Regions from separate parts of the Halobacillus sp. GSS1 genome, predicted to be linked through region 3. Evidence: riboswitches for the same ligand, from Rfam matches in the RefSeq annotation. Region 3 holds a riboswitch; each other region holds the start of a gene.
What was found. A riboswitch is a leader RNA that binds a small molecule or an ion and turns the genes downstream of it on or off. The one in region 3 is predicted to bind thiamine pyrophosphate.
Positions count from the first base shown of each region.

Region 1: it holds a riboswitch for thiamine pyrophosphate, as region 3 does, so the genes downstream of both, tenA (thiaminase II) here and tenA (thiaminase II) in region 3, are expected to answer to the same signal.
Region 2: it holds a riboswitch for thiamine pyrophosphate, as region 3 does, so the genes downstream of both, J0K78_RS03450 (YkoF family thiamine/hydroxymethylpyrimidine-binding protein) here and tenA (thiaminase II) in region 3, are expected to answer to the same signal.
Region 4: it holds a riboswitch for thiamine pyrophosphate, as region 3 does, so the genes downstream of both, thiT (energy-coupled thiamine transporter ThiT) here and tenA (thiaminase II) in region 3, are expected to answer to the same signal.

Region 1 covers NZ_JAFLHE010000001.1:619,075-623,321, forward strand. The annotation lists gene thiO (glycine oxidase ThiO) at 1-593, opposite strand, end outside; gene J0K78_RS03220 (thiamine phosphate synthase) at 590-1,204, opposite strand; gene tenA (thiaminase II) at 1,208-1,906, opposite strand; TPP riboswitch at 2,063-2,171, opposite strand; gene J0K78_RS03230 (PQQ-dependent sugar dehydrogenase) at 2,361-3,428, opposite strand; gene J0K78_RS03235 (D-serine ammonia-lyase) at 3,641-4,247, opposite strand, start outside.
Region 2 covers NZ_JAFLHE010000001.1:674,964-679,210, reverse strand. The annotation lists gene J0K78_RS03460 (ABC transporter ATP-binding protein) at 1-1,028, opposite strand, end outside; gene J0K78_RS03455 (ECF transporter S component) at 1,025-1,603, opposite strand; gene J0K78_RS03450 (YkoF family thiamine/hydroxymethylpyrimidine-binding protein) at 1,600-2,202, opposite strand; TPP riboswitch at 2,295-2,397, opposite strand; gene J0K78_RS03445 (hypothetical protein) at 2,516-2,746, opposite strand; gene J0K78_RS03440 (DUF420 domain-containing protein) at 2,929-3,450, opposite strand; gene J0K78_RS03435 (RDD family protein) at 3,724-4,149, shown strand; gene J0K78_RS03430 (hypothetical protein) at 4,155-4,247, opposite strand, start outside.
Region 3 covers NZ_JAFLHE010000003.1:259,526-263,772, reverse strand. The annotation lists gene thiM (hydroxyethylthiazole kinase) at 1-636, opposite strand, end outside; gene thiD (bifunctional hydroxymethylpyrimidine kinase/phosphomethylpyrimidine kinase) at 627-1,439, opposite strand; gene tenA (thiaminase II) at 1,436-2,122, opposite strand; TPP riboswitch at 2,165-2,270, opposite strand; gene thiW (energy coupling factor transporter S component ThiW) at 2,276-2,764, opposite strand; TPP riboswitch at 2,858-2,967, opposite strand; gene J0K78_RS09725 (DUF3221 domain-containing protein) at 3,077-3,613, shown strand; gene J0K78_RS09720 (PucR family transcriptional regulator) at 3,636-4,247, opposite strand, start outside.
Region 4 covers NZ_JAFLHE010000002.1:350,624-354,870, reverse strand. The annotation lists gene J0K78_RS08260 (phospholipase D family protein) at 1-349, opposite strand, end outside; gene thiT (energy-coupled thiamine transporter ThiT) at 1,236-1,802, opposite strand; TPP riboswitch at 1,891-1,990, opposite strand; gene J0K78_RS08250 (alpha/beta hydrolase) at 2,072-2,812, opposite strand; gene J0K78_RS08245 (SDR family oxidoreductase) at 2,766-3,671, opposite strand; gene yfkAB (radical SAM/CxCxxxxC motif protein YfkAB) at 3,877-4,247, shown strand, end outside.

The DNA.
Region 1 (4,247 bases), on a different contig from region 3:
CCTCGATTTGTTCTCACGCCTGTGACTTGATTCTTTTCTTTAATTAAACCTTGTACATCGGTGTATTCTAAAAGTTCGGCTCCAAGCTCTACCGCTGACATGGCAAAAGCCTTCGACAAATCGGGAGCGGAAACTTGCCCGTCATTCGGGAGAAATAAGGCACCGCTCAGCTGGGAGGACACCGCCGGTTCTTCTCTTTGCAATTCAGAAGGCTCCATCCATCTCGCTTCCTCCCCGCGGTTTCTTTGAACTTCCCCATAGGCGATTAGCTCTTCCCTTTCTCCTTCATTTGTAGCAATTTTATAGATGCCGTTTTGCTGCAAACCAATATCAATGCCGCTATACGCTTTCAATTCTTCAGACAGCGCTGGAAACATCGCGCGACTTGCTGTAGCCAGTGAATACAATGAGTCGTTCCGGTCTTTTAGTTCCGATTGCGCTCCAAGCATGCCAGCTGCAGCTGAAGATGCTTTGCAGGCGATCGTCCCCCGCTCCAGGAGAAGAACAGAGCGTCCACGCTGTGCCAAATGATAGGCGATGGAACTGCCGATCACACCAGCTCCGACAACAATCCTTTCATAATGCTTATTCATAACATCCTCCCTCTATCGATTTCCTTCCTGTAAGCCTGTGCTGCTTCCCCAGGATCCTCCGCCTGTAGAATGCCAGACATGACTGCCATTCCCTGCGCTCCGGTACGAATGACATCACCTGCCCGCTCAGGAGATATCCCGCCGATGCCAACAACCGGACACCCGACATGCCGTATGATTTCACGGAGCGAATCCAATCCTTTCCCCGCTTTTCCCGGCTTGGAGGAGGTTGGATAGATATTTCCGTATAGGAGAAAATCCGCTCCTTCCTCTTCCGCACCTATGGCCTCTTTTAGTGAATGAACGGATTTTCCTACATTCAGACCGGGAAAGGATTGCTTCACTTGTGCGACTGGGAGACTATGGTGAGTCAACTGCACCCCGAAACATCCTGCAACAGAAGCTACATCTGCCCTGTCGTTGATGATAATACGATCCATTGGAAAACCGGTCTCCGTCACCTGTTGAATCCCATCAAAAATTTCAGCAGCGGACCGATGTTTTTCCCGAATGTGGAGAAAATCAACTTGCTGTTGGACCGCGCTCACTGTCTCGGTTAGTTCAGAAATCGTCTGCTTTCCTGTCGAGATCAAGTGAATGGAAGGACTCACGATTCATTCTCCTTTTCCTGCCAAGAGAGAAGTTCTCATATCAAATGGCCATTCTTCCATGACATATGCCATTTCCCAAAACTGGTACTCATACTGACTGCTGATCACAAACAACTCTTTCATCCGCTCACGGCCAGCTTCCGATTTCAATTCCGCCAGATCATCAAGACGTTGAATCTGCTCCTCTACGAGCGTTCGGAACCAATCCCCGCCATAGGTGCCAATCCATTCCTGATAAATCGGTTCTTCCGGCTGATGATCTTTCAAGTGCTCCCCGACTTCATAATAAAGCCAATAGCACGGAAGAATCGTAGCGATGATCTCCCCCAAGTCCCCGTGGTAGGCTCCTCGGTACATATGGGATGCGTACGCATAAGCCGTCGGAGAAGGAGTGAACTGGTTGCGCTCCTCCTTTGTAATCCCTAGCCTTTTTGAAAAGTTCTCATGAAGCTCCATCTCTGCTTCATACGTCCCTTGAGCATGAGAAGCCATACTGGCCATTGTTTTCATGTCCTCTGACTTCGCGGCTCCCATCGCCTGCACTCTGGAAAAGTGGGATAAATAATAAGAATCCTGAAGGACGTAGTAGCGAAACTGGTCGAGCGATAACGTCCCTTCTCCAATCCCTTTTACAAACGGATGGTTGAAACTTGCCTCCCAAATAGGATCCACCGCTTCGCGAATCTGTTGTGAAAATTTCATTGTCACTCTCTCCTTTTCCCGACGATCCACGGTCAAGGAAAAAAGAAATAAGACGCAAGCAATCTATGCATCTATTTCCAGACACAAAAAAAACCACTTTCTTCATATGCGTGAAGAAAGTGGTTTCATGTGTAAACATCTATATGTAGCTTAAGATACACGTAACCGCCACTTCCCTACGCTGGTATCAACCAGATCAGGTTCTAAGAGTCTTAAAGCTACACTTTAATCTCAGCCTTATGAGAAGGCACCCCTAGTGGATCGTCTATGATTTTTGATTTCAATGATATCGTAACATGTTCTAAATAATTGTCAAAACATTCCTCCAAAACTATCATGAATGGTAACTTTTAGAAGCATCTAACATTTCACAGAAGAGATGGATAACAAAGAGCGCTTCGTGACGGAAGCGCTCTATCGCATGGACCGATTTTGACCGGTTACTCTTCAGTAGTTAATCCAGTTCTGAGAGAGAAATTTTATATAGCTTGTCATCATTGTCCTGTGGATTTCCACGACCATCTGTATTATTACTAATGAAATAAAGATTGTTATCTTTTATTTGTACATCCCGAACCCGGCCAACACCAGCGATCACTTCACGGTATTCACCTGTTTCAAGGTCGAATTCTAAAACGGCAGAACCCCTTAATGCTGCAACATAAAGTTTTCCTTCAAAATTGTCCATTCCAGATGGTGCCCAGGTGGAGCTATCTCCAGAAGTGAATAGAGGCGAAACCATTCCTTCTTGTTCTTCAGAGCCTTCTATAACCGGCCATCCGTAATTTTGACCAGCTTCAATCAAATTAATTTCATCGTTTGCATTATCCCCATGTTCACTTGCATACATCGTACCATCTGACAACCAAGTCATCCCTTGAGGGTTGCGATGTCCAAAGCTATATACATAGGAATCCTCAAATGGATTATCATCCGGGATCGATCCATCTACGTTCATTCTTAAAATTTTTCCACCTAATGAATCCAGGTCTTGGGCTATTTCAGGATCAGATGCATCCCCAGCTGTAGCGTAGAGTTTTTCATCAGGACCTATTTTAAGTCTTCCTCCATGATGGTAAGTACCGCTGGGGATTTGGTTAAGAAGCAGATCCTCTTCTCTCCATACACGATCTTCCAACCGAAGCATTACGATCCGATTAAATTGTTCTTCCCCATCTTCATACGTGTAATAGGCATAGGCAAGGTTCGATTCGGAAAAGTCAGGGGCAAGAACAAACCCAAGCAATCCTGCCTCTGAAGCTGTGGAAACCTCTTCTTCAAGCTCTACGCTTTGCCTTTCTACTTCACCATCTTCAATTTTGACAATGTTCCCTGATCTTTCTGTTAAATAAAAGGTATCTTCCATTTTTTCGATGGACCATGGAACTTCCAAATTATCTGCTATCACTTCTAAACCTTCAGCAGGTAGTGGCGATTCTCCCTGTTTATTATCATCCGGGTTATCAGAACAGCCTGCTATAAAAAAGAAGGTAGTAATTAATAGCGCTATGATTTTTTTCAATTTAAAGCATTCCTCTCCCTCTTCGACTTTTATCTGAAGTGGGGGCAGTTCTAGTGCTCCCTCATCTCACTCACGTATTTCTAAATGAATAGAAGTGTTCTATTTGGAAAATATGCTATTTTTCTGTGTATCATGAAGGAAGAGTAGAAGCGGAAGAACCCCCTGGCTTCATTACTGAGGTTACGAGGAGCCCTTCACCAGGTTAATTTCTTCTATTCCTCATGACGAAGAAATGATGTGCCTTTAGAAACAAAGCCTTCCATAATATCTTTTGGCACCAAACTTCCACCTGTTGCCCAGACTAAATGAGTAGCATGATTTAACCGGGAGCCATACATGCCGTCTAACTGTTGTTGAATGTCGATGGAAGCAGGGCCGTACATGCCTGCAAGTGCCGATGGTTCGAGGGAAATACCTTCTGATTCATTCAAAAGGGCTAAAAGCTTGTACAAGTTTTCGTCGTTGATCGTATAAATGCCGTTCACCATATTTTCTACCAGCCTGCCAGCCAGAGCTGATGGTCGTCCAACAGCTAATCCATCAGCTTCCGTCTTATTATCAAGCCCGATATCCTGAACAGAAATGTCCTCATGTTTTCCTGTGGCAAGTCCAAGCATCATGCACGGAGAGCTGGTCGGCTCTGCAAAATAACAGTGCACATGATCCCCGAAAACATACTTCAGTCCATAAGTGATCCCCGCAGGACCTCCTCCTACACCGCAAGGTAAATAAACCACCAGGGGGTTGTCCGCATCAACCGTGATATTCTCTTGTTTTAATTGCTCTTGAAGGCGCAAAGCAGCCACGGCATAGCCTAAA
Region 2 (4,247 bases), on a different contig from region 3:
ACGCTCCCTTTGCTTGGAGGCTGGATGCCCGCAAGGATTCTTGATAAGGAAGATTTTCCGTTCCCGTTTTCCCCGACGATCGCCACCCATTCTCCTTCATGAAAAGTGACGTTGATGTTCCGCAAAATCGACTTCCAATGCACAGCCTCTGCTTCCAACAACACCTTCCCAGCAGATAGGACAGGACGGTTTTCTGTGAGAGTGATGGCCGGCATGTCTCCGATGTGAAGCGGATAGGGCGGTGTCCACCCCTGTTCCAGCGCTGTCCTTGTGGCATAAGGAAGCTGGATGCCCATCTCATGAATGTCCCGAGCGTACGTTTTCAAATGATCGTGCAGCGGACCATCGTAGGCAAGTTCTCCTTTTTCATTAATAATAAGGACCCGTACCAACAAATCGAGCCAGCCTTCCAACTTATGCTCGATGACAAGCAGAGTGAAAGAATTCTCCTGTTTCAACCTTTTCAGAAGCTGAATGAATTCCTTCCTCGCCACCGGATCCAGATTCGCCGTCGGTTCATCGAGAATCAATACTTCCGGTTCCATGGCGAGGATGCAGGCAAGGGCGATTTTCTGCTTCTGGCCACCGGAGAGGGAGGAGATGTCCGCTGTTTTGTAGACTTCCATTCCAACCTGACGCAGTGCTTGGTCCACTTTTTCCACCATTGACGCATGAGGTGTATTCAAGTTTTCAAGACCAAAGGCCACTTCATCTTCGACCGTGATCATGCAGAACTGTGTCTCGGGATCCTGAAAAACGACGCCGACGTTCTGCGCCATTTCACCGGCAGGATAGGAGTCGGTCCGCTGACCTTGCACGAGAACTTCTCCATTCATGGCACCATCTAATTCACGAGGATAGAGCCCGTTCAAACAGTGGGTGAGGGAGCTTTTTCCCGAACCGCTCGGACCAAGGATCAGCATGTTTTCTCCTTCCTCGATGGAAAAAGTCAGACGCGACAGCACAGGCTTCTGCCTTTCCTCATAACGGAGGGTAAGGTCCTCGACGCGGATCACTTCCTGACTCATGCCGCATGCTTCCTTCGATGTTCTTTTCCTAGAGCGAAGCTTGAGAGGACACCTGTCTTCGCTAAGGCGTCACTGAGCGCTTTGCCTGCGACACCTGAGATGATCGCACCACTGATGATGCGGGCGATGAACATGGCGACGACGTACCCTGTGCTGAGAGCTGCGTAGCCGGAAAGGAAGTACCCCCAGACGAAGCTGAACACCGCAGCCATCACACCGGCAAGCATAAGGGTGAACAGGTCATAGCGCTTATACCTTGTCATAGCGAACGCCGATTCTGCTCCGAGCCCCTGAATCATCCCTGAAACGAGCAACATCGGACCGACCGCATTGCCGAGCAATACCTCAACGGCTGCCGCAATCGTTTCTGATAAAAACGCGGCGCCAGGTTTACGAATGATGTAAGCCGCAATGATCGACACGATGAACCAGATGCCGAAAATGAGGTCATATCCGATCGGACCGAAAAACCCGACGAGAATTTTCCCGACCGGAAGGAAGGCTAGATACACGACCGCAAAGACGACAGAAAGGACGGACATGACGACGATTTCTTTCAGTTTCCAGCTGTTCATTTGTGATCATCCTTATGGGAAGGGCTGTTGGCAGAGACCGTCACGGTCATCACCGTATGTGAAGAGCCGCTCGCTTCCGTCTCTCTGAACACATCCTCAAGTCCATTGAAAATGTCACGCGTATCTCCGTCGAGACGGGTGGAGTAGTGGGCAGGCGTGACTTCAACGCCTTTTTCTTTCATCGCTTCGATTTGACGGTAGATTGTGTCCATGTAGTCCCCGCCACCCATGGGATACAAAGAGAACTTCGCCGCGATGTGTTGTTCAATTTCTCTGGAGTGAGGCTTGTTCAATCGTTCTTCTGATTCATCCATATGAACATCACCGGCCGAATCGCCCGGACAGCCGATCGAAAAGGTCCCTTGAAAAGCGACATGAACACCCGTTTTCGCGATATGTAACAGAATCGCTTCGGTGACATCAAAGACATGCTCCATCCGGCCGCGCACCGTCGTCGTGACGTCATCCGTCTTCATCCACACTTTCGAGCTGTCCACCTCATTCAGACTAGCCTTGATGTAATCCACGAAGTTGTCGGCCATCGGATGCACGGAAAAAGAGCACCCCGCGATTCTTGAAGTTCCCCAGTTGTTTTCCATTTCTAATTCCTCCTTTTTTTGAGTACAAAAAAAACTGCATCCCACGGGAATGCAGTCTACCAATCATAAAGGAAGAACCAGTCAGGTCCTTGTGAATGTCGACTGCACTTCCCCACGCTAGTATTATCTAGTTCGGGTTCCAAGGGTCGGAATTTTTCCTCTCAGCCGCCTCAAGCAGCTCCCCCAGTGCAACACGCGTATGCAATTCTTGTACGTTGCTTCCATCGTAGCGGAGAGTCATAGATTTGTAAACCACCTTTTTCCTGAAAAAACAAATGGACCGGACCGCCAAACGGCGGATCCGGTCCATTCCTTATGCTTTCGACAAGCGTAACTTCATCACATTCTCATCTATGAAACAATCGATATAGGGTACGCGTTCATAAGGGTAATACGTGAGGGAGGTGGGGATCACTTCCATCATTTGATACAGGTCCTCTGTTGAAGCCACATCATTCAAAACCAATTGGACGTCTTCACCAGTCATCGAGGAGAACTTGGCCGAAGTGTAACCTTCATTTTTCATAAATTGGAGTAGATCCATTGTAGTCTCCTTATTATCTGACCTTGAACCTTACATTTTCCCTAAATAGCAAATTCCGAAACATCGGTCATGACATTTCCTTCACGACATCTCTCTAACTGTTATTCTACTATAATAAGACAAAAGAAGGAAGCAAAGAGTTTCGACAAAAAAACAGGAGCTGCATCGCTTCTTGTCGTCCATCAGTAATAAGGGGAAATCATCAAGTAGACGATGACTCCAGTGAGACTGACGTACAGCCATAACGGCATCGTCCAACGCGCGATTTTCCTGTGCTTATCGACCTTCATCGCAAGTCCGCGGAACAAAGTGAGTAGCGCAAGTGGTACGATGAGGGCTGCCAGTACGATATGGGTGATCAAAATGAAATAATAGATGCCGGCAACGATCCCTTCGCCGCCGAAGGACGTCGACTCTGCCATCGAATGGTACGTCAGGTACGAAACGAGGAAAAGAGCCGTCGATGTGAAGGCAGCGAAAATGAAGCGCTTGTGCCACTTCACGTTTTTCCTGATGATCATGAACAAGGCAGCAACCAGGAACACGAACGTAAAGGAATTCAAGACCGCATTCAGAAGGGGGAGGAGTTTAATATTGAAACCGAGATCCCCGTCGACTTTAGGTAAGAACAATAAGGCCACAACAATAAGGTTGATGGCGATGGAAAGCCCCACGACCCATGGGACGTAATTGAATTTTTTCATGGTATCGATCCTTTCTCAATCTCTTTATATAGAATCCTAGTCAAGTATAAAGAAAGAGAGAGGAGAATGCTATGACAGAAAACGCACAATTTGTCGAGGGAACACATTTTAATTGAAAACAGGACGCACGCAGGCCTTCGAAACATGAAAAAAGGCATGTCATGAATAAAGAGATGGGGCAAAAGCTCCATCTCTTTTTCTTCGTTCTGGGTGAATGGGCAAACCGATGACGACGAAAACCCATAGGATACTACACAGAAAGGAGGGACTTCGATGTCCGAAAGAAACTTGTTCCTCAGATTCATAGGCACAGGACTCGAATTCATTGTATCCGGCTTCCTCGCCATTCTCTACACAGCAACGCAGGACACTGGGCGCGGCTTCGATCCGAACCCCGTCTTTTGGAAAGCCTTCATCATCATCCATGTCTCGCTTCTCCTCGTCATTCCGCTGCTTGCGAAAGGAAGGACGCTCGGCATGCTGTTGATGCATCTCACCATTGAAACGAATGCAGGAAAGCCGCCGAACTTCATGCAGATTCTCATCCGTGTGATCCTCGGGTTCGGCCCGGTCATCCTTACCCAGGGAATGTGGTATTGGATTTCCTTCGTTACCGGTTTGATGGATCCGAAAGGGAGAGGGTGGAGTGAGATGATCTCTTTTACGACGATAAAATGGAAAGAGCCTCCACCGGAATAGGAGACTCAGGACGCAGTTGGTTTCCGGTATCGGAACAAGCTTGCACTTATTAAAATGAATGTGATCAACACAAGGATCCACATCGCATCCCGGTAAGC
Region 3 (4,247 bases):
CACCTTCTCTTTAGGACTTCCTTCTACCGCTAAGCTTGCTGTAAGCAAAGAACCAAGCAAACAGCCAGATCCTGTAATTTGAGCAAGGAGAGGATGTCCTGTTTCATTGACAAAAACATCCCCATCGATACATCCGACATCCTGTTCTCCTGTACAGACGGCTCCAGTCTGATATTTCTCCGCTACTAAGCGGACGATGGCTTCGGAATCAGCTGCTCCTGTGGAGTCTACGCCTTGCGTTTCCACATTCAGACCGATGAGATGGGCAAGTTCTCCGGCATTCCCTTTAATAACCGTCGGAGTCACCTCCTGCAAGATCCTCTGACATGCATCTGAACGATAACGAGTAGCAGGAGCGCCGACAGGATCGAAGACGATAGGAATGCCGATTTGATTTGCAGCTTTCCCAGCAAGGATCATGGCTTTCACCTGTTCTTCATGAAGCGTTCCTATATTCAATAACAGTCCTTGAGACAATCGGGTGACATCCGCCACTTCCTGTGTGGCATTGGCCATGATCGGCGATCCTCCAAAAGCTAAAAGACCGTTCGCTGTAAAATTCATCACCACTGAATTCGTGATGTGATGAATCAGTGGGCGCTGTGTTCTTACTCTTTCGATAACACTTACAGCCATTTGTTGAAAACCTCCTCACGTAAAGCAAAATGATTGGTCGGTCCGCTTCCTTTTCCTAAGTCGAAGGAGTGGCGAATCGCTTCTGTTACGAAGTATTTGGCTTCTTTGACAGCTTGTGGCAAAGCGTGTCCCTGACTCAGGTAAGCCGTAATGGCTGCTGAGTACGTGCACCCTGTGCCATGCGTATTTGAAGAATTAATCCGTTCAGATTCAAATTCATAGACACGTCCACCATCATATAGAAAATCAACCGCTCTTCCATCGAGATGGCCCCCTTTGACAAGAGACGCTCCTGCACCTAAATCTTTCACAATTATTTCGGCTGCTTCTTTCATATCTGCTTCTGTTTTAATTTTTCCTCCGACAAGGACTTCAGCTTCAGGGATGTTAGGAGTGACGAGTGATGTCCTGGGTACAAGATATTCTTTTAAATACCGTTGATCTTCTTTTTCAATCAAAGGGTCCCCGCTCTGGGCAACCATGACAGGGTCCATGATGTAAGGAGCAGCCACTTCATTCAACCATTCACTGATGACTTTCATCATCCCCTTATTGGCAATCATCCCAGTTTTCAGTGCATGAACAGGCATATCCTCAGAAATAGCTTCCAGTTGACTCTTAATGAAGTTTTCCGGGAGGTGATGAACATCCTTCACACCTGTCGTGTTTTGGGAAACGACTGAAGTTACAACACTCATCCCGTAACTCTTCAATTCCTGGAACGTCTTCAAGTCTGCCTGTATACCCGCGCCACCACTCGGATCAGTCCCTGCAATTGTCAGCGCACATGATACTTGTCTCATCTCACAACCTCCTTTTCACAAGGCCATTGTTCTTGTGTGTAAGCCATATCCCAAAAAGCATATTCCAGCTGACAGCTTTTACGAAAAGCTTCTCTCATCCGCTGTTTTTCTAGTTCAGACGCTTGTGCAGCATACTGATCAAGCCGCTCACATAACACCGCCGTCAGACTGTTCACCTCTGCATCGGCATAAAAATCGATCCAAGGGAGAAAAGGATGGTCAACCCCTGGCTGGTAGTGGTTCTTAAGCTCGACCCCGATTTCATAATAGGTCCACGGGCATGGAAGCAAGGCCGCTAATATTTCACCGATCCCCCCATTATGGGCATGAAATAGCATATGCTTTATATAGTGATCAGCAGTCGGCGGCAACGGATACCCTTGAAGCTCTTCATAGGAAACGCCAATCTGTTCACAAAAATTGTTATGAGGATGGATCTCGCTGTTCAACACAAAATCGATTTGCTTATTAAACAGTTGAATGTCTTCTCTACAAGGGGACTTGGAAATAGCGATTCCATACACATGCATAAAAGCATTCAGATATTCATAATCAGCCTTGATATAATGAATCAACGCTTCTTTTGATACCTCTCCTTTCCCGATCCCCTGGACGAAGGGATGAGTGAATATTTTTTGATAGATATCCTGATTTTCATTTCTTAATTGTTTGGAAAAAGACATGGTAGAGCCTCCTATTATTCTCGGAAGCTACTAGAGGACAGAAGGGGATTCTTACTACTTCCCTCCGCCGGCATGACCCGGATCAGGTATTGAGGGACCAAGGAATGTTTCCTTATCTCAGCGAATACTCGCGCCCCTAGCAGTTTCCGTGTATTATGGTTGTAAGATCATGTTTTCAACTTTCACTCGTGATAAAATGAAGGCAGCAATGAAAGCCCCCGAGACACTGCTTACGACAAAAGAAGGAACAAATGCAAAAACACCAGCTGAACTTCCCATCAAGACGTGTGCGATCGGGACAGATGCCAAAGCTCCGATGACTCCAGTACCGAGCACTTCACCAATCACCGCAGAACTTTTTCTTTCAAACATCCTGTAAAAAATCCCTGCCAATAATGCACCAAACATCCCGCCCGGAAAAGCAAGAAAGGTGCCGACCCCTAATAAGAAACGTAAAAGCCCGATAACAAAAGCAATCATGACCGCCGGCACGGGGCCAAGCACCACCGCCGCAATCACATTAACCGCATGCTGGACAGGATAAGCTTTCGCAATACCGGCCGGGAACCAAAGGAATTGCGCCCCGAGCGTCCCGATCGCCACAAGCACAGCCATCGTTGTGAGTAGCTTTGTGTTTTTCATATTTCACCACCTTTCTAAACGGGAGAAGAATGGAGGCAAATAAAAAAGCCAGATCCTTAGAGGACCTGGCCTGGTATGCAGTAAGCCGATACACGTATCGTCAGACTACTTCCCTCCGCTGGTATTAACCAGATCAGGTTTGTAAGAGTCAGAAAGCTCGCTCGCTTTCCTCTCAGCCCATTCAGGCTCCCCTAGTAGTTTCATAAACTTATTCGCTTGGTGATTTTCATCATAACAAAATTGGATGTTTCTGTCATGTGAAACTTTTGCTCCCGTTCAAACGTCATCATTAAGAAGATAAGGAGTGTGTGAATGATGAAAATGAGATGGATGCCTGGTATGTTCATGTTTTTCTCTTTATGCCTTAGTGGATGTGGGCTGTCAGAAACGGAGGAAGTAGACCAGAAGGAAGTGGAAGCAGAAGTATCCGACCCGGACATGAGCGGGTTTGTCATGGATCAGGATGAGGACAGTATTCTGGTTGTCACACCGATGGATGATGGGTCAGGGGAGGAAGGAAGGGCCATGTGGGTATCCGGAGCTCCTAAAGGTCTATGGGTCGGCAAACAGGTCGAGGTCTGGGTAGACGGGGATATCGCTGAGTCCTACCCTGAACAAGCCACCGCTGAAAAAGTCCAGGAGCTTGAAATGAGTGAAGTAGAGGGAGCAGACTTAAAAGCTTCTGAAGCTCTTTCTACAGCATTATCTGAAAAAGAACCGGAAAAGGCCGATGTGCTGATAGTTTCTCTGCTTTCTTTTGATAAAGAATCCGACCAGTGGACCGTCAAGCTGGATCGACGTGGGACCAATCAGGGCGAATGGAAAACGACCGTCAAAGATGAAAAATAGAGCGCCGTAAAAAGGAGGCGCTCTATGCATCCACCTTTTTCAATAGCCACAACCTGACGCTCAACTCCAACAAAAAAAGATCGTCCGCATTGAGCAGGGAAAGCCCAGTCAAATGTTCAATGTTCCTCAATCTATGCAGCAAGGATTGACGGTGCAAATTCAGGGCACGGGCGGTCTGACTGACATTGCTGTTGTATTTGTTGTAGACCATAAACGTATGAATGAGTTCTGTCTGCCGTTTCTGGTCATAATCAATCAGCTTCTCTAACGTATCATAGACAATTGCTCCGATTTCTTCTTCATGAGAAAGAGCCATGAGCAAGCGATTCATCCGTGTATCACTGAAAAACGTCCGCTCCCCTTCTTCATGCTGCTGACCGATTTTCAGTGCCGTTTCCGCCTCTTCATAACTTTTATGAAAAACCTGATACCCCCCTTTATGGCAGGAGATCCCCCAGCTGATCGTAATCCCCTTCAACAACTCATGAAGTCTCCGCTCAATCAGGTCAAGAAACTGATTCGCGGTTTCTCCGTAATCCGGCCGGTCTGTTTCCAAATAAACGATGACCTCCCCTTCATCAAAAGTGGTCATCGTCCTCCTATGCAGGGCATCTCCCGCATGTGTGACTTCCTT
Region 4 (4,247 bases), on a different contig from region 3:
AAATGGCGTCAACCAGGTTGCTGGAGATGTCAGGAAACTCGTTCTTACCATTTGTGTACCCATTGAATAGAAACATATCGGCCACAATGAAGTCTTCAGCCTCCCCTATTGTCCGGTTGATCTCTTCAAAAACCTGAAGATCATGCACCGTCTTCCCTGCTTCGTCTTCGTATGTTAAATCACGGAAAAACTCGATATTTTCCATCTGATGCTTCTCTCCTTCATAAGAGATCCCCTCAGGAAGAGCTTTCCATGAAGTATGATAAGCAATGGTGACACTTAAAATAGCGATAATAGCGACAATGATCCAAAACCACTTACTCTTTCCAATCCGCTTCAAACGGTCCATTATGTAGCCTCCTCAACTTGAGTGCTTATTTTATTTTCACTATAATGTCCTGTCTCAAACCTCAATAGAAGAAAAAATAAAAAAAACATAGTTTATTGAACGATATGGCAGGATTGTGGAAGACTCCGTTTCGAGATGTTTTTTGAGTGGATAGGGGCTACGGGGAATAGCTCGCTTTCCGCGGGAGCGCGACGAGCCTCCTCAGGCTGACGCCTTGCGGGGTCTCACCCTGCACTTTTTTCCTCCTAGTTATCCGGTTCTGGCGCCTAGCGGCTAGTGAGACTTCCCTCGCTTCTGTACGATAAGTCAACATCGAATCACTCCGTTCTTCGTGTTTCCTTTATCTCCGCCAGTTCAGTCCAGTCCATACGCCGCTTATCAAGGCGCCTGCACACTTATGTTAGGAGTCTCGCCATTCCCCTCCGCCCCTTTCTCTTGGAAGATTCTCGAAACCACTACTCTAAAATGAGTTTGTATGGTATTGGGAAGAGGATAATATTAATTCTGCCCAGTGGGCATTCAGAAAGTGAAAGCTTGATACAGAAGTTTGATACCCACTCTAGATGGAAGAGTGGTAGACACTCCATCTCTGTATAGGGGTTCGTTTCTCCTCTTATATGAAATGGGGTGGCTTGGAAGCTGCGAGACTCCCGTGGGAGAAGGAGATAGACAAGATCCCGTAGGACGCAGTCCGAGGAAGCTCGGCGCTCCCCCACAGGAAAGCGAGTGGCTTCCCAGCCACCCCTAACGCTTAACCAGGCAACGAACCCTGGAGACATCTCGAAACTGAATTCTCAAGAAAAGGCGGCGTTTGTGGAAATTCATAGAAGGAAGAACTATTAAAAATCCCCCATTCGATGTCAGAACATCGCACGGGGGATTTTGTTTAATGGCTTAATAATTTTGGTCGTTTTACAAATAGGAGACTGACGACGATACTGCTTAAGATAAACGCCGGGAGCATGTACCCACCATTATAGATGAGGGAATACAACCAGACAGGCTGTCCCTCAGGGGCGAACTCGCCGTAAAAAACGATCCCTGCAAAAAAGTGTCCGAAAAAGCGGAGCACGCTTCCAATCAGGCAGCCGACAATAATCCATCCGATCAATCGACGGGACTCTTTCGATTGGATCGCCTTCCATAGCGGTTTCGCTACTATGCCAGCCGCTCCGATTACTGCAAAGGCGACGATATAGTCGAAAAACGCCTGAAGTAGTGTCATAATATAGGCGCCGGTCATGATTTGATAGATTCCTAACAGAAGACCGGTGGTGACGCCACCTTTCAAGCCCCAGCGGAAGGCCATGATGAATACGGGGACCATGGCAAAGGAAACCGAACCTCCCTGCGCCCACAGTTTAAATGATAAAAACGGGATGATATCCAACAATAATGCGAGTGCTGAAAAAATCGCAACTTCTACGAGAAATAAAACGCGACGATTTCTCATTTCAACATTCCTCCTAAAAAAAGACACAAAAAAAGCAACGCCAAATAGGGAAGCTTCCTGATGGAGGAGTCCCAATTCTGCATTGCACCATCAAAAAAGCCGCCATCCCTACGCCAGTGCTAACTGACAGGTTCGAAGGGTCAGAACGAAATGTTCACTCTCAGCCGGAGGCTCCCCTTGAAGGCTTTATACCGTTTACTTTTCTTGATTTGTCTCTATTATAATAAACTTTTTACTAGATTACAAAACCTTTTATATTTCCCGGGCAATCACTTCGTATTCGTGTACATTTGGAAAAATTCCAAGGTGCGTTCAATGATCATATCCTTGTCATGATCAAGAGTCGCCACATGATAACTATTTTCCAGATGGATAATCTCCTTGTGTTCAGAAAACACCGATTCGAAAATGACTTCTGAGTTATGCGGAGGTACAACGTGATCCTCATCCGATACGAAAATCATGATCGGGCAGTGGATTTCATCCAGTCTATCCTTGACCATGCCCATCAATCCAACCAGCTCTCCGATCGATTTCACCGGCGTGCGGTCATACGCAAGTTCGACCGTCTCCGGATCTTTAATATCGGAACCGATCGCATCTAAAAAGCGTTCATCCGTCCCCTGGCTACTTTCCAGTGCAGGGATATCGATAGCCGCATTGATTGGAATGACTCCCTCAATGTCCCGATACTGACTCGCCATATACAACGCAAGCGTCCCACCCATCGATAAACCGACGACAAATATTTTTGAACATCTGTCTTTTAACCAGGAATAAGCTTCTTCCACGGATTGCACCCAATCCATATGTGAGGTAGATTCCATATCCTCAGGACTTGTTCCATGACCCTTTAATCTCGGACAATAAACGGTGTAACCAGCTCTGGCATAGGCTTCAGCTAAAGGCTGCATACTTTGGGTCGTTCCTGTAAATCCATGAGAGATGAGGATACCGACTTCATTACCCTCGAAGCGCATCTCCTCTGCTCCATGCATCACGTTTTCCATTCAATCCCACTCCTTTGGCTTTCTCTTTTCCAAGTATTTTTTGTAGCACGGTATTTTCCAACCACTTCCAAGGCAGCAAGCGCTTGAACCACACATTCGCTCTCACACCGGCACCGATGGGATAGCGGAGTTTCACCAGGGTTTCTTTTTCCATCAATCCCGTCATCAGATCTGATACATCCTGAGGATTGCCATGGGATTCACTGTTCAAAGCATTCCACAATCCTTTTATGTATTCGGCATAAGGAGACTCAGGGTCCTGGGCGGCTTCCGGCATAACAAGACCGGACGACCAAATATTGGTCTGATAAGAGCCCGGCTCAATCAGAGCGACATCAATTCCGAATGGTTTCACTTCGAAACGGAGACTTTCAGATAAGCCTTCCAAGGCGTGTTTGGATGAGACATAAGCGGATAAGCCTGGAAAACCGATCAACCCGCTCACACTGCTGACATTCAAAATCTTCCCACTACCCTGGGCACGCATCAGGGGCAGAACTGCTTTCGTAACGGCAATCACACCAAAAACATTGGTATCAAATTGTTTACGGTACGTTTCAAGCGGCACCTGTTCAAGAAATCCACCTACCGCATAACCGGCGTTATTCACAAGCACGTCCAAGCGATACAGCGTATTCACTTTTTCTGAAAATCGCGCGATCGATTGTTCATCCGTCACATCCAATGACCACACTTCAATGCGGTCACGGACCTCCTCGTCCAATGTTTCGTACGCTACGGCTTTTTCTATATTTCTCATCGTGGCGATGACACGAAAGCCTTTTTCTGCACATTTCACAGCTGTATGGAAACCGAATCCACTGGATGCTCCTGTAATGAGTACGGTTTGTTTCATGATCTGACTCCCCCTTGTGCTAGTCGTTACCCCATATCATTCGATGTCACACCCTTATTCTCCTCTTTCCATAAAACATGCACAGGTGCATAGGAGTAGATCCCGTAACAATTCCGATACATATTGTATGGTTTTAGGCATATTAATGATAGAATGGTAAAGGTTATCGACCGAAATAAATTTGAATAGAAAGGAAGTTTCATAATTTATGAGTACGAACATGAAGCTTCAGGCGCTTACCCCTTCTTACGATCCATGGGAAGCGTATATGGACGTGGAAGAACACGGAAAAATGACCTTATCGAACATTGAATTTACGACGACGACGCTTTGCAACATGCGTTGTGAGCACTGCGCGGTCGGATATACGTTAGGTGCGAAGGATCCGGAAGCTTTGCCGATGGACTTGCTCCGGAAGCGGCTTGATGAAATCCCTCACCTGCGTACACTGAGCATTACGGGCGGAGAGCCGATGATGTCGAAGAAATCGGTGGAAAATTATGTGGTGCCCCTCTTGAAATACGCCCATGAGCGCGGCGTGCGAACGCAAATCAATTCCAACTTGACGCTTCCTTATGA